DNA from 2 places in the Roseateles sp. P2_H4 genome. Region 1 is predicted to be linked to the other one. Evidence: predicted binding sites of a transcription regulator. Region 1 holds the regulator's gene; the other holds the start of a gene.

Region 1 (7,766 bases):
CAGATCGTGCTGGTCACGCATGACGCCCATATGCGTCGCGCCATGCGCGCCTTCGAGGCCGAGGCCGCGCCACTGGGCATCCAGCTGCTGCCGGCCCCCGTGGGCCTGCGCGACGATGCGCTGAGCAGCTTCGACGACTGGTGCCCGTCGGTAGAAGGCTTCGCCCGAGTGCGCTACGTCGCCTACGAAACGCTGGCCTGGTGGGCAGGACGTTAGAAATAGAAACCCCGCCGGGCTTTAAGGCCGGGCGGGGTGGGTGGCTATGCCACCTTGGGGCTCCACGGCGATTTGCCGAAGGGCTCCTGGCGCGCAAGGGATTGCGCCAGAGGTTGTGCCTGAAAAGGCATTCCAACAGTAGGCGAGCGCTGTCAGGGCTTCAAGAAGAGTTGCCCGAATAGCGCCTCGGCACGCTTTGTGACCTCGGGCGGCAGGCTGATGCCACGGCCCCATTCGCGGCTGGTTTCCCCAGGCCATTTGTTGGTGGCATCCAACCCCATCTTGCCGCCCAGGCCGCTGACGGGTGAGGCGAAGTCAAGGTAGTCGATGGGGGTGTTGTCCACCAGCGTGGTGTCGCGCACCGGGTCCATGCGGGTGGTGATGGCCCAGATCACCTCCTGCCAGTTGCGCGTGTCGATGTCGTCGTCCACGACGACGATGAACTTGGTGTACATGAACTGGCGCAAAAAGCTCCAGATGCCGAACATCAGCCGCTTGGCGTGTCCCGGGTAGGCCTTCTTGATCGAGACCACGGCCATGCGGTAGCTGCAACCCTCGGGCGGCAGGTAGAAGTCGACGATCTCCGGAAACTGCTTCTGCAGTATGGGCACGAAGACCTCGTTGAGGGCCACGCCGAGGATGGCCGGCTCGTCGGGTGGCTTGCCCGTATAGGTCGAGTGGTAGATCGGATTCTTGCGCTGGGTCTGGCGCGTGATCTCGAAGACGGGGAACCAGTCCTGCTCGTTGTAATAGCCGGTGTGGTCGCCGAACGGCCCCTCCAGCGCGTGCAGATAGCCGCCCTTCTCCTTCAGCGGCACGCCGTGCTCGCTGACGCCGGTGTAGCCGGGCGCGGCGATGGGGATGTGGCCTTCCAGCACGATCTCGGCCGAGGCCGGCGCCTGCAGCGGCTGGTTCTTGCCGACGCCGGTGTTGACGAGCTCCGTGCGCGAACCCCGCAGCAGGCCGGCGAACTGGTATTCGGACAGCGAATCCGGCACCGGCGTGACGGCACCGAGGATGGTGGCCGGGTCGGCGCCCAGGGCCACGGCGATCGGGAACGGCTCGCCGGGATGGGCTAGAGAGAAGTCTCTGAAATCCAGCGCACCACCACGGTGCGCCAGCCAGCGCATGATGACCTGGCGGGGCGAAATCAGCTGCTGGCGGTAGATGCCGAGGTTCTGGCGGGTCCGTGTCGGGCCCCGGGTGATGACCAGACCCCACGTGATCAGGGGGGCTGCGTCGTCCGGCCAGCAGGTCTGGATGGGCAGGCGACCGAGGTCGATGTCGCCGCCCTCGAAGATCTCTTCCTGGCAGGGCGCGCGGCGCTGCACGGCCGGCTTCATGTCCCACAGCGCCTTGGCCATCTGGAGCAGCTTGCCGGCGTCCTTCAAGCCCTTGGGCGGATCCGGCTCCTTGAGGCTGGCCAGCACCCGGCCGACATCCCTCAGATCGGCCAGAGACTCAGCGCCCATGCCGAGTGCGACGCGACGCGTTGTCCCGAAAAGATTGGTCAAGGCGGGGGTGGAATGGCCCGTCGGCGCCTCGAACAACAGGGCCGGCCCACCGGCCCGCAGCACGCGGTCGCTGAGGGCCGTCATCTCCAGTACCGGCGAGACTTTTTCGCGCACGCGCTTGAGCTCTCCGAGGCCTTCCAGGCCGGTCATGAAGTCCCTCAGATCGCTGTATTTCATAACCAAAAGTAGTTTTGAATAGTCCAAACAACCTTGACTGGTTATCTTCGACTCGTAAAATTCGCCGCTTCGGGTTTTTACTGAAACCCAACCGGCCGGGTCCTCCGGGCACACAGATGCCACAGACCAAAGCAATAGGCCGGGAAATTATCACCGTCGCCCCACCCAGACCGCCCCGCTAACTGAGGCAGCCTGAGGCGGGCCACGACACAAGGAGTCGCATGACGACACGTCAAGACCTGTTCAGCCTGGCTCGCCACACGCGGGATTCGGCGTCGCTGTTCGTTCAGGACATCGGCAACGGCCTGCTCGTGGTCAGCCACAACACGCTGGCCCTGCTGGGGCTGGCCGTGGTGTCGGTGCTGCTGGTGTTCACGAGCCAGGCAGGCCTGCGCGAGAAGCTGGAATCCGCCACGCTGGGCTGGCTGAACGCCCGCCAGGAAGCTCGCGCAGAAGCCGAGGGCAACACGCTGTTCGCGGCCGCTGAGCCGGATGCCATCGCCCGCGCCACCGCCACCGACCCGCGCGAACTGAGCCGCCAGCAAGCGGCCGTCGCCCATTGGCTGGCACGCCGCTACAGCGTGGCGCCGGAGCCCATCAGCCGCCTCGTGCAGGAAGCCTGGGCCGTGGGCCAGCGCGCCAAGGTCGAGCCGACGCTGATCCTGGCCATCATGGCCATCGAGTCGCGCTTCAACCCTTTTGCCCAGAGCGCCGTCGGCGCCCAAGGGCTCATGCAGGTCATGACCCGGGTGCATGACGACAAATACGAAGCCTTCGGTGGCACGCACGCCGCTTTCGACCCGGTGACGAATCTGCGCGTCGGCGTGCAGGTGCTGAAGGAATGCATCCAGCGGGCCGGCAGCCTGGAGGACGGCCTGCGCTTCTACGTCGGCGGCGCCAATCTCGCAGAAGACACGGGCTACACGGCCCGCGTGCTGGCGGAGCACGACCTGCTGAAGGCCGTCGCCGCCGGCCGTACCGTGCCGACCATGACGACGGTGCGCCCGCTGCGCGAAGCTGCATCGGCCCCTACGGGTGGCGATTCTGCTCAAGTAGCCCTGCTGCGCTAGAAACGCGGCCCCATGCTCGCTTTGCGAGCTGCCCCCCGAGCGGGTGCGTCAGCGGCTCCGGACGGCCGCGCGCCGCTGACATACACTGGGTGTTCACGCGACTGGCGATCAGGGTCACGAGCTGACCTGAGGTGGGCCACCACCGGGGAGCGTGAGGCGGTTTTCAACCGCTATCAGCCGTTCGCCTGGGCAGCCTTGGACATCACGCCTGCCGTGATCGCCTGGGATTGACCGCCTGACCTTCGGAACACCAGCCATGTTTGACCGCAACACCTCCACCCTCGCCCTGGTTGACCCCGAGATCTGGACCGCCGTCCAGAACGAGAACCGCCGCCAGGAAGACCATATCGAGCTGATCGCCAGCGAGAACTACACCTCGCCGGCCGTCATGCAGGCCCAGGGCAGCCAGCTCACGAACAAGTACGCCGAGGGCTACCCCGGCAAGCGCTACTACGGTGGCTGCGAGTACGTCGACGTCGTCGAGCAGCTCGCCATCGACCGCCTCAAAGCCTTGTTCGGCGCCGAATACGCCAACGTGCAGGCCAACTCGGGCTCGCAGGCCAACCAGGGCGCCTTCTTCGCGCTGCTGCAGCCCGGCGATACCATCATGGGCATGAGCCTGGCCGAAGGCGGCCACCTGACCCACGGCATGGCGCTGAACATGAGCGGCAAGTGGTTCAACGTCATCAGCTACGGCCTGGACGCCAATGAGGCGATCGACTACGACGCCATGGAAGCCCTGGCGCGCGAGAAGAAGCCCAAGCTCATCATCGCCGGTGCGTCCGCCTACTCCCTGCGCATCGACTTCGAGCGCTTCGGCAAGATCGCCAAGGAGATCGGCGCCTACTTCATGGTCGACATGGCCCACTACGCCGGCCTGATCGCCGCGGGCGTCTACCCGAACCCGCTGCCGCACGCCGACGTCGTCACGTCCACCACGCACAAGAGCCTGCGCGGTCCGCGCGGCGGCATCATCCTGACGAACGACGAGGCGATCGCCAAGAAGATCAACTCGGCCATCTTCCCCGGCATCCAGGGCGGCCCGCTGATGCACGTCATCGCCGGCAAGGCCGTGGCCTTCAAGGAAGCGCTGACGCCCGAGTTCAAGGCCTACCAGGAGCAGGTCGTCAAGAACGCCAAGGTGCTGGCCGACACGCTGATCGAGCGCGGCCTGCGCATCGTCTCCGGCGGCACCGAAAGCCACGTCATGCTGGTGGACCTGCGCCCCAAGAACCTGACCGGCAAGGAAGCCGAGGCCATCCTGGGCGCCGCCCACATGACCTGCAACAAGAACGGCATCCCCAACGACCCGCAAAAGCCCATGGTCACCAGCGGCATCCGCCTGGGCACGCCGGCCATGACGACGCGCGGCTTCAAGGAAGAACAGGTGCGCGCCACGGCCCACCTGATCGCCGACGTGCTGGACAAGCCCCACGACGAGGCCAACCTCGCCGCCGTGCGCGAGAAGGTCGCCAAGCTGACGGCCGCCTTCCCGGTGTATCGCGGTTAAGCAGGCCTGCCATGCGCTGCCCGTTCTGCTCTCACACCGAAACCCAGGTCGCCGAGACCCGGGAGTCGGATGAGGGCGACGTCGTCCGGCGCCGGCGCCGCTGCCTGTCCTGCGACAAGCGTTTCACGACCTATGAGCGGGCCGACATCGCCATGCCCTCGGTCGTCAAGAAGGATGGGCGGCGCGCCGATTTCGATGCGGCCAAGCTGCGCGCCTCCATGCAGCTGGCCCTGCGCAAGCGGCCGGTCAGCGTCGAGCAGATCGATGCGGCCATCACTCGCATCGAGGAAAAGCTGCTCGCCAGCGGCGCGCGCGAGATTGCATCCACGCGCCTGGGCGAGTTGCTGATGCGCGAGCTCAAGCGCATCGACAAGGTCGCCTATGTGCGCTTCGCTTCGGTCTACCGCAGCTTCGAGGACGTGGACGAGTTCCGCCAACTGATCCGCGAGATCTGACCCAGGGTTGACCCTATCCCCCTTTGGAGGGGCGCTGGGGGGATGGCACCGCCGCCCTCCCCCGTCGCTCCGCCCAAAGGAGGAAAGACGTCACGGTCCGCGCTTTCTAGAGTTCGTTCATTCGCAACGAACCCAGGGAGCCGACATGAACCGCACCGCCAACACCCGCCGTCAAAGCCGTGGTTTCACCCTCGTCGAGCTGTGCGCCAGCGTCGGCATCTGCGCCGCCCTGGTCGGCCAGGCGGTGCCCGCGATGGGCACGCTGCGCCAGCAGCAGCAACTGCGCGTCAGCGCCGACACCCTGGCCAGCGACCTGCGCCTGGCCCGCAGCGAATCTGCCCGCCTGAGCGAATCGGTCTTCTTCCGTATCAGCGGCAAGGGGGCCAATGCCTGCTACGTGGTCTACATCGGCGCCAAGGACGACTGCGATTGCACCGGCGGCAAGGCCGTCTGCAGGAAGACCAGCAGCGCCGTCATCAAGACCGAGTGGCTGCCGGCGAGCCAGCCGGTGCGCCTCTCCAGCAATGCCGAGACGCTGCAGTTCCAGCACCAGCAGGGTCTGGTCACCCAGACCGGCAGCATCGACCTCAGCCTGAACGGCGGCCAGGTCATCCGTCAGGTCGTGGCCATCACCGGCCGCGTGCGCAGCTGCTACGTGGGCGCTGAAAAAGTCAGCGGCATGCCCAGCTGCGCTTGAGCCCCCTTGTTCGTGGTGGCTGCCGACCAGCGGCACAACTCGGCAGACGAGCGGCAGAAATGTTACTGATCGTCGTGACGTACTGCCGAAAATCGGGCCATGCGCACCTGCCCCCGTTCGCGAAGCCAAGGCTTCACCCTGATCGAGCTGATGGTCGCGCTCGCCATCGCCGGCATCGTCGCGGCGATCGCCTACCCCGCCTACACCTCCCAGATGCAGCGTGGCCGCCGCGCCGACGCCATCTCGGCCCTCACGGCCGTCATGCAGGCGCAGGAGCGCTTCCGCGGCAATTCCGCCACCTATGCATCCACACTGGCCGCGCTGGGGGTGACTGTCTCGGACATCACGCCCCTGTACACCATCAGCTTGGCAGGCGTCGGCGCAGGTGGAACCTATGACACCGGCTATGCCGCAACGGCGACCCCCGTCGTCGGCAGCAAGCAGGCCAAGGACGTGACCTGCAAGACGCTGACGGTGACGCTGGTGGGCGCCACGCCCGTCTATTCGGCGACGGGCGATCCCAGCAACAGTGGCTCGGATCGCGTCACCACCAACGAATGCTGGCCTCGATAGCCATGAAGAAACACCTTCATGCCCTCAAGGCCCGCATCCTCGGCCTGACGCTGATCGAAATCATGGTCAGCCTCGGCATCCTGGGCGTCGTGCTGGCCATGGCCGTGCCGTCCATGGCCGACCTGCTGGAAAAGCGCCGCGTCACGGCCGCTGCCGAGGAAGTGGCGGGCATCCTGACGTACGCGAAGGCCGAAACGAACGCGACCAATTCGCTGCTCATCGTGCGATTCGACCCGGGTGCGAACGCGGGCATGAGCTGCGCCGCGGTCGTGACCACCGCGGGCCTGAACATCTGCGACTGCACCGCTGCGCCAGCCAATGTCTGCGACGGCACTTCCTCGAGGGTGTTGCGCCTGTTCCAGCTGCCCAGGAAGCATGTGCAGTTCGACGCCATTGCCACCTGGCCGCTGGGCGCGAGCAACTACATCAGATTCACACGCGACCAGAACACCGTGGGCATGAGCGATTTTCATGTCGACGTGGCGGGCCTGAAGAAGGGTTACACGCTGCGCGTCGAGGTCAACCCCGCGGGGCGCGTCAAGGTCTGCGCGCCGGCCGTGGCGGCGTCCGGCGCTGCGGCGTTCACCAAGATGAGTGGGTACGGCACATGCAGCTGATGACGACACATGCCAGGTCCGGCAAGGCTCAGCGAGGCGTGGGCCTGGTTGAGCTGATGGTCGGCATCACCGTCGGCCTGATCGTCACGGCCGGCGCGGCCGTGGTGGCCACGCGGCAGATCAACGAACACCGGCGCCTGATGCTTGAAGTGCAGATGCAGCAGGATCTGCGCATCGCCGGCGACTTGCTGCAGCAGGACCTGCGCCGCGCCGGTTACCGCGGCCTGCCCTCCAATGGCGTCTGGCAACCCGAACGCAATGCCGGCGCGACGCCTGCCAAGGAAGCGGCGTCCAGCCCGTACACCCAGTTGACGCAGAGCGCCGGCGGCCACGACCTCTACTACCGCTATGCCAGGACCAGCGGTGGCGTGCGCAACACGACCAACGTCGTGAAGGCCAACGAGCAGTTCGGCATCCGCTGGAACCAGGGCACCGAGTCGCTCTCCATCCAGCTCGGTTTCCTCGCCAATGGCCAGGCCAACTGGCAGCCCATCACCGATCCGGACGTCGTCCTGATCAAGGATTTCGTGCCGACCATCGTCACGCAGCAGATCCCGCTCGACGATCTCTGCGACCCCTCTTGCAAGGCCGCCGGCACCTGCCCGACCCAGACCGTCAGGCGCGTCGACTTCACGATCAAGGCGGTTGCCAAGTCCGACAGCAGCGTCGTGCGCACCTTGGTCGTCAGCGAGAAGCTGCGCGCCGACGACATCAGCGGGGCATGCCCGGCATGAAACATCAACATCCCATGCCGCAGGCCCGGCCCCAGCGCGGCGCCGCCACGCTGGTCGTGGTCATGGTGCTCTTCCTCGTCATGGCCCTGCTGGCTGCCTATGCCAACCGCAGCCTGATGTTCGAACAGCGCATCGCCGGCAGCTATTACCGCGCCAGCATGGCCCAGGAAATGGCTGAAGCGGGGGTGGAGTGGACGGTGGCC
Region 2 (7,766 bases), on a different contig from region 1:
ATGGCGCGCAGGATGCCTTCCATGCGCTTCATGTCGCGCTCGGCACGGTCCATGTCGGCCTGGCCGGGCTGCTTGTTGCCCATCATGGCGGTCGGCAGCTTGTCCATCAGGCCGCCCAGGCCGCCCATCTTCTTCATCTGCGCGATCTGCTGCAGGAAGTCGTTCAGGTCAAAGCCGCTGCCGCTCTTGAGCTTCTCGGCCATGGCCTGGGCACTGGCCAGGTCAACGTTCTGCGTGACCTGCTCGACCAGGGCCACGATGTCGCCCATGCCCAGCACGCGGCCGGCATGGCGGTCGGCGTCGAAGACTTCCAGGCCGTCGATCTTCTCGGACACGCCGGCGAACTTGATCGGCGCACCGGTGATCTGGCGCACCGACAGGGCCGCGCCACCGCGCGAGTCGCCGTCGAGCTTGGTCAGGATGACGCCGGTCAGCGGCAGTGCTTCCTTGAAGGCCTTGGCGGTGTTGACCGCGTCCTGGCCCTGCATGGCGTCGACGACGAACAGCGTCTCGACGGGATTCAGGACGCTGTGCAGCTCCTTGATCTCGGCCATCAGCGCTTCGTCGATGGCCAGGCGGCCGGCCGTGTCGACCAGCAGCACGTCGATGTAGTGGCGCTTGGCGTAGTCCAGCGCGGCCAGGGCGATGTCGCGCGGCTTCTGGTCGGGCGTGGACTCGAACCATTCGGCGCCGGCCTGCTTGGTCACCGTCTTCAGCTGCTCGATGGCGGCGGGGCGGTAGACGTCGGCGGAGACCGTCAGCACCTTCTTCTTGCGCTTCTCGATCAGGTGCTTGGCCAGCTTGGCGGTGGTCGTCGTCTTGCCGGCGCCCTGCAGACCGGCCATCAGGATCACGGCAGGCGGCTGGGCGGCCAGGTTGATGTCGGCCACGCCCTCGCCCATGGTGGCGGCGAGTTCCTTGTGCACCACCGAAACCAGCACCTGGCCCGGGTTCAGCGAGCCGACGACCTCCTGGCCCAGCGCCTTCTCCTTCACGCGGGCGATGAAGTCGCGTACCACCGGCAAGGCCACGTCGGCCTCCAGCAGGGCCACGCGCACCTCGCGCAGCATGTCCTGCACATTGCTTTCAGTGATGCGGGCCTGCCCGCGCATCGTCTTGACGAGGCGACTCAGGCGGTCGGAGAGGGTGGAAGCCATGTTTGGGAAGGGGGCCTGGGTCGACAGAACGGCGACAGGCCAAAAGTACACTGCAGCCATGAGTTTATCGCCCGCCCCTGTTGGAGACGCCGCCGTGGTCGGCGCCGTCGGGCCGGGCCTCGCATTGGCCGTCGCCAGCGCGCTGGCGCTGCTGGGTTATGTCTGGGTCGGCCTGCTGCGCGCGCGCACCGGTGATGCGGACGCCGCGGTGCGTCGCCCGCTGCGCTCCGTGCCGCCCATGGCCCTGGCCTGGACGGCCCAGTTCATCGCCCTCTATATAGACATCAGTGGCTACGGCCTGGCCGAGCCGGGTGCGCGCTTCGGCTTCGCGCCGGCGCTGTCGATGACGACCTGGCTGGTGCTGACGGTCTATCTGGTCGAAAGCCGTTTTCTGCCGCTGCACAGCGTGCGCCGCGTGCTGGCCTGGCTGGCGGCGGCTGCCGTGCTGCTGGCCTGGGGCTTCCCGGGCGAAAGCCGGCCGACGGCCGCCTCGCCCTGGGCGCCGCTGCATTGGGTGCTGGGCTTGGCGTCCTATGGCCTCTTCGGCGTGGCGGTGCTGCACGCGGCGCTGATGAACCGCGCCGAATCCCAGCTGCGCCGCAAGCAGTCGACACCGGCCGGCCTGCCGCTGCTGCGGCTGGAACGGCTGACCTTCCAGTTCGTGGCCGCCGGCGTCGGCGTGCTGTCGCTGGCCATCGTGCTGGGCTGGTGGTTCACGCCGCATTGGCGCTGGGACCACAAGAACCTGCTCGCCGTGCTGGGTTGGCTGGTACTGACCGGCCTGCTCGTCGGCCGGCGCATCTATGGCTGGCGCGGCCGGCGCGCGACGCGTTGGCTCTATGCCGGCGCCGCCCTGCTGCTGCTGTCCTATGCCGGCTCGCGTTTCGTGCTGGAGGTCATCCTGCAACGCGGTGTCAACGGAGGCGGCGCATGAAGTACCTGCTGCTGCTGGTCGGACTGGCCGTGCTTTTCTTCGTGCTGGGTGTCAGGCGCGCCAAGCCGCGCGAGCCCGAGGCGAGCCAACCCCAGCCGCCCGCACCGCCCCGCCCCATGCTGCGTTGCGCCGAATGCGGCATGCACCTGCCGGCCGATGAGGCCCTGCCGGGCAAGGGCGGCGTGTTTTGCAGCGCGGGCCACCGCAGCAGCTTCGAGGCCCGCCAGGGCCAGGCCTGAAGGTGGCCGGCGCGGGGAGCTGGTTCGTCGAACAGCCGCCGGCGGAGCCGCCGGTCGAGGCCAGTGCTTCGTTCGAACGCCTCTACCGGGCCTTCCTGTCGGCGCGGGCCGCCCTGGGCCTGGCTTTGGTGGCGGCGCAAATGATCTCCGCCATTCTGGGGACGACACCGGCGCGCTCGACGCTGGCGCTCAGCGTCTCCTATGCACTGGCGGCGCTGGCGCTCTGGCTGCTGCCGCAGTTGCGGCGCGGGGCTTCCGCACGCAGCCTCGCGCGCATCAGCAGCCCCCATTGGTGGAGTGCCATCGGCGTGGACCTGATCCTGTTTGGCGCGCTGCATGCGCTGGACCCGAGCGGCGTGAACTACGGCGCCTTGTTCGTCATGCCGGTGCTGATGGCGGCCGTGCTGAGCCCGCGGTTGCTGGCGCTGGCGACGGCCGCGATCGCGACGCTGGGCCTGCTGGCTGCGGCGGGTTGGTCGCTGCTGTCGGGCAACGATGTGGGCTTGAAGACGACGCAGGCCGGTCTGGTGGGGGGCGGCCTGTTCGCCGTCAGCCTGCTGGCCAGCGAGCTCAGCGCCCGCCTGGCCCGCGAGGAAAGGGCCGCGCGCGGCAGCCTCGCGCTGGCGCGCCAGCAGGAGCAACTGAACCGCCTCGTCATCGACGAGATGCAGGAGGGCGTCCTCGTCGTCGATCGGCGCGGCCGCGTGCGCGCGATGAACCCGGCGGCGCGCGTCCTGCTGGGCGCCGCCAGTGGCGAGCTGAGCTGGCAGCTGCGCGGCCGGGCCGACTGGCAGCCGCTGGTGCTGGCCCTGGAGCAGGCTCACGGCAGCAGCGCTGGCGAGGCGGGCGCGGAGGTCGACGTGGCGCTCGCGCTGGACAACGGCGCCGCGCGCAGCCTGCGCCTGCGGCTGCGCTTCACGCGCCAGCGCGAGGGCAGCGAGGAGCTGTGCGTGCTCTTCGTCGAGGACAACCGCGAGCTGCTGGCGCGCACCCGCCAGGAGAAGCTGGCCGCCATGGGCCGGGTGTCGGCGGGCATTGCGCACGAGATCCGCAACCCGCTGGCGGCAATAGCGCAGGCGAATGCCTTGCTGGCCGAGGACGTGGCCGGCGGCCGCGCGGAGCAGCTGACCAAGATGGTGGCTTCCAATGTGCAGCGGCTCAAGCGCCTGGTCGATGACGTCAGCGAACTGGCTCCCGGCATGCAGCCCGACACCCAGCCGCTGGACGTCAGCATGCTGGTGAAGGAGGCCTGCGAGGACTGGGTGCGCGTCAATGGCGTCGAGCCCGGCGCCGGGAGCCGCTTCCAGCTGCACATCGCCGCGCCGGGCCTGGTGGGCCTGTTCGACGCCGAGCATCTGCGTCGCGTCCTCGTCAACCTGCTGGACAACGCGCATCGCCATGCCGAACCGGGCGCGGGTGCCATCCAGGCAAGCCTGGAGCGCCACGGCGATGCGCTGGACCTGCTCGTGCGCAGCGCGGGCCCGCCGGTGCCGCACGAGATCGAGCGCCATCTGTTCGAGCCTTTCTTCTCGACCCGCAGCCGCGGTTCGGGCCTGGGCCTCTATATTTGTCGTGAGCTGTGCGAGCGTCATGGTGCCCGCATCGACTACCGCCGCGCCACCGAGGCGGCGGCCAACGAGTTCCGCGTTCGACTGCGCACGCCCTCATCCGCATCCCCTGCATGACTACTGCTTCGCCCCCGCGCCTGCTGGTCGTTGACGACGAGCCCGATCTGCGCACGCTCTACGAGCTGACGCTGCTGCGCGAAGGCTATGAGATCGACAGCGCTGGCACGGTGGCCGAGGCGCTCGCGCATCTGCAGGCCGGGACCTACAGCGCCGTCATCACCGACATGAAGCTGCCCGACGGCTCGGGCCTGGCGTTGCTGCGCTGGCTGGAGCAGGCGGGCCGGCCGGAGAAGGCCATCGTCATCACCGCCTTCGGCTCGGCCGAGAACGCCGTGGAGGCCTTGAAGGCCGGCGCCTACGACTATCTGACCAAGCCGGTGGACCTGCGCCAGTTCCGCCTCGTCGTCGGATCGGCCCTGGGCCGCGTGGCGCCCGAGCCGGCGCCGGCGGCGGCACAAGAGAAGGACGTGGCGACGCCCGCGTCGGCCTTGCGCCTGGTCGGCGAATCACCCGCCATCCGCGCGGTGCGGTCGCTGATCGACAAGGTGGCGCGCAGCATGGCGCCGGTGCTGGTACAGGGCGAGTCCGGCACCGGCAAGGAGCTGGTGGCGCGCGCCATCCACGACCACGGCGTGCGGGCTGACGCGCGCTTTGTCGCTGTCAACTGCGGCGCCATTCCCGAGAATCTGCTGGAGGCCGAGTTCTTCGGCTACCGCAAGGGCGCCTTCACCGGTGCCAACGAGGACCGCGAGGGTTTTTTCCAGGCGGCCGACGGCGGCACGCTTTTCCTCGACGAGATTGGCGACCTGCCGCTGGCCATGCAGAGCAAGCTGCTGCGCGTCATCCAGGAGCGTTCGGTGCGACCGGTCGGCGCCACCGCCGAGACGCCGATCAATGTGCGCATCCTCAGCGCGACGCACAAGGACCTGTCCGCCGAGGTCGCGGCGGGCCGCTTCCGCCAGGACTTGTTCTACCGCCTCAATGTCATCCAGATCCGCGTGCCGCCGCTGCGCGAGCGGCTGGAGGACCTGGGCCTGATCAGCACCCGGGTGCTGACGCGCATCGCCCAGGACGCTGGTGTCTCGCCGGCGCCGCGGCTGACGGCGGGCGCGCTGCAGACCTTGTCGCGCTATGCCTTCCCCGGCAATGTGCGCGAACTGGAGAACCTGCTGCACCGCGCGCTGGCGCTGGCCGGCGGTGAGTGGATAGACGCCGACGATCTCGGCCTGCCCGACACCCTGCTCGATGAAGGCCGCAGCGAGTCGCAGTTCGCCGCCCTGGACCTCCCCATCGAGGCAGCGCCCGTCGTCGAGGGCGTGTCCCTGCCCGAGGAGCTGCCATCGGACCTGGCGCGCTATCTCGACGAGGTCGAGCGCGCCATCCTGCTGCGGGCTTTGGAGCTGCACCGCTTCAACCGCACGGCGGCGGCGGCCAGCCTCGGGCTGTCGCTGCGCCAGATCCGCTACCGCATGGCGCGGTTGGCGATCTCGGCGGGTGACAGTTGAACGAAAAACCTTCTCGGGATTTGCCCTGCTTGAATCTGCAGCGTGGCTGTCGGGTGCTTGTCCGGGCCTAGCGTTGGCGCGGCTTTGCGGGCCGCTTCGACCCGCCAGCCCAGTGTTGATGCGGGTTGTCGGCCATGAGCCCCGATCTGATCGGACAAAGGCGCGCGCCGGGCATTTTTCCAGCGGAATCACGCCCAGGGTTTGACACTAGGGGTAGTGCTTGAGGGGTCTTCGGCCCATAGATATAGTGTCCCTTCGTGATATCCTGCTAACCCAGTCGACCCCATGACCTTCCCCTCGGATTTGCTGTTTGCAGTGGCTTGGCCACCGCAGCAAAGCGCCCGAGGCCCAAGCCGGAACACCGGCCTGGCAATGGACCGGCAGGGACGAAACACCCCACTGAAGCTACGCACCATGCGCTGGCCCGACCTCCGGGTTGCTGCCGCGCATTTGCCCGTCATTTCTCGATAAAGGATCTCCTCATGCTGCATGAAGCCGCCACGGGTCAGGCCCAAGCCATTCCCGCTGCACCGGTCGCGTTTGGATCCGACGCGTCCGCTCCCAGCGCCCCCACGCTGACGACCTACCAGGCCTACCAGATCATTCGCCGCAACGGTGCCGTGGTCTCGTTCGAGCCGAGCAAGATCGCCGTCGCGCTGATGAAGGCCTTCCTGGCCGTGCACGGCACCAGCGGTGCAGCCTCGGCCAGCGTGCGCGAGACGGTGGAGCAGCTGACCCAGAACGTCGTGCGCGCCCTGCTGCGTTCGCGTCCGAGCGGCGGCACCTTCCATATTGAAGATGTGCAGGACCAGGTTGAACTGGGCCTGATGCGCAGCAGCAACCACGAAGTCGCCCGCGCCTATGTGCTGTATCGCGAGCGCCGCACCCAGGAGCGTGCCGCCCAGGGCGAGGCCACGCGYGCGGCCGAGCCGSAGCTGATGGTGGTGGACGGCGGCGAGCGTCGTCCGCTGGACCTCGGCCAGCTGAAGTCGCTGATCGTCTCCGCCTGCGAGAACCTCGGCGCCGACGTCAAGCCCGACCCCGTGCTGGCCGAGACCATGCGCAATCTGTACGACGGCGTCGCGATCGACGAGGTCTACAAGGCCGCCATCCTGGCCGCCCGCACGCTGATCGAGAAGGACCCCGGCTACAGCCGCGCCACCGCCCGCCTGCTGCTGCACACCATCCGCCGCGAGATCATCGGCGGCGAGGTGCTGCAGGGCGAGATGGCCCAGCGCTATGCCGAGTACTTCCCCGGCTATATCAAGAAGGGCATCAAGGCCGAGCTGCTGGACGAGAAGCTCGGCCAGTACGACCTGGCCAAGCTGGGCGCCGCGCTGAAGGCCGAACGCGACCTGCAGTTCGACTACCTCGGCCTGCAGACGCTGTACGACCGCTACTTCCTGCACATCGAAGACCAGCGCATCGAGATGCCGCAGGCCTTCTTCATGCGCGTGGCCATGGGCCTGGCGCTGGGCGAGATCGACCGCGAAGCGCGCGCCATCGAGTTCTACGAAGTGCTGTCGAGCTTCGACTTCATGTCGAGCACGCCCACCCTCTTCAACGCCGGCACGCGCCGCTCGCAGTTGTCGAGCTGCTACCTGACGACGGTCAGCGATGACCTCGACGGCATCTACGAGGCCCTGAAGGAGAACGCGCTGCTGAGCAAGTTTGCCGGTGGCCTGGGCAACGACTGGACGCCGGTGCGTGCGCTCGGCTCGCACATCAAGGGCACCAACGGCAAGTCGCAAGGCGTCGTCCCCTTCCTGAAGGTCGTCAACGACACGGCCGTCGCCGTGAACCAGGGCGGCAAGCGCAAGGGCGCCGTCTGCGCCTACCTGGAAACCTGGCACCTCGACATCGAAGAGTTCCTGGACCTGCGCAAGAACACCGGCGACGACCGCCGCCGCACCCACGACATGAACACGGCGAACTGGATTCCCGACCTGTTCATGAAGCGTGTCCTCGAAGGCGGCGACTGGACGCTGTTCAGCCCCTCCACCTGCCCGGACCTGCATGACCTGTTCGGCAAGCCCTTCGAAGTGGCCTACACGGCCTACGAGGCCAAGGCCGACCGCGGCGAGATCAAGCTCTTCAAGCGCATGCCGGCCAAGGACCTGTGGCGCAAGATGCTGTCGATGCTGTTCGAGACGGGCCACCCCTGGATCACGTTCAAGGACGCCTGCAATGTGCGCAGCCCGCAGCAGCATGTCGGCGTCGTGCACTCCAGCAACCTGTGCACCGAGATCACGCTGAACACCAACGACAGCGAGATCGCCGTCTGCAACCTCGGCTCCGTCAAC

What was found. The regulator NrdR, encoded in region 1, represses ribonucleotide reductase genes. The targets are predictions, from matches to a motif close to CACNANATNTNGTG.
Region 2: a site for NrdR is predicted at 5,700-5,713, ahead of AC1DW3_RS08095 (ribonucleoside-diphosphate reductase subunit alpha). Genes of this name have one in related genera too.

Annotation. Positions count from the first base shown of each region.
Region 1 is NZ_JBFUFR010000006.1:7,746-15,511, forward strand. Features, by position in the region: gene AC1DW3_RS06110 (YdcF family protein) at 1-216, shown strand, start outside; gene ubiD (4-hydroxy-3-polyprenylbenzoate decarboxylase) at 369-1,907, opposite strand; gene AC1DW3_RS06120 (lytic transglycosylase domain-containing protein) at 2,129-2,977, shown strand; ZMP/ZTP riboswitch at 3,065-3,175, shown strand; gene glyA (serine hydroxymethyltransferase) at 3,234-4,487, shown strand; gene nrdR (transcriptional regulator NrdR) at 4,499-4,942, shown strand; gene AC1DW3_RS06135 (GspH/FimT family pseudopilin) at 5,088-5,639, shown strand; gene AC1DW3_RS06140 (type IV pilin protein) at 5,739-6,212, shown strand; gene AC1DW3_RS06145 (pilus assembly FimT family protein) at 6,215-6,829, shown strand; gene AC1DW3_RS06150 (PilW family protein) at 6,829-7,563, shown strand; gene AC1DW3_RS06155 (PilX N-terminal domain-containing pilus assembly protein) at 7,560-7,766, shown strand, end outside.
Region 2 is NZ_JBFUFR010000008.1:20,016-27,781, reverse strand. Features, by position in the region: gene ffh (signal recognition particle protein) at 1-1,157, opposite strand, end outside; gene AC1DW3_RS08115 (cytochrome C assembly family protein) at 1,216-2,091, shown strand; gene AC1DW3_RS08110 (PP0621 family protein) at 2,088-2,330, shown strand; gene AC1DW3_RS08105 (sensor histidine kinase) at 2,333-4,015, shown strand; gene AC1DW3_RS08100 (sigma-54-dependent transcriptional regulator) at 4,012-5,463, shown strand; gene AC1DW3_RS08095 (ribonucleoside-diphosphate reductase subunit alpha) at 5,946-7,766, shown strand, end outside.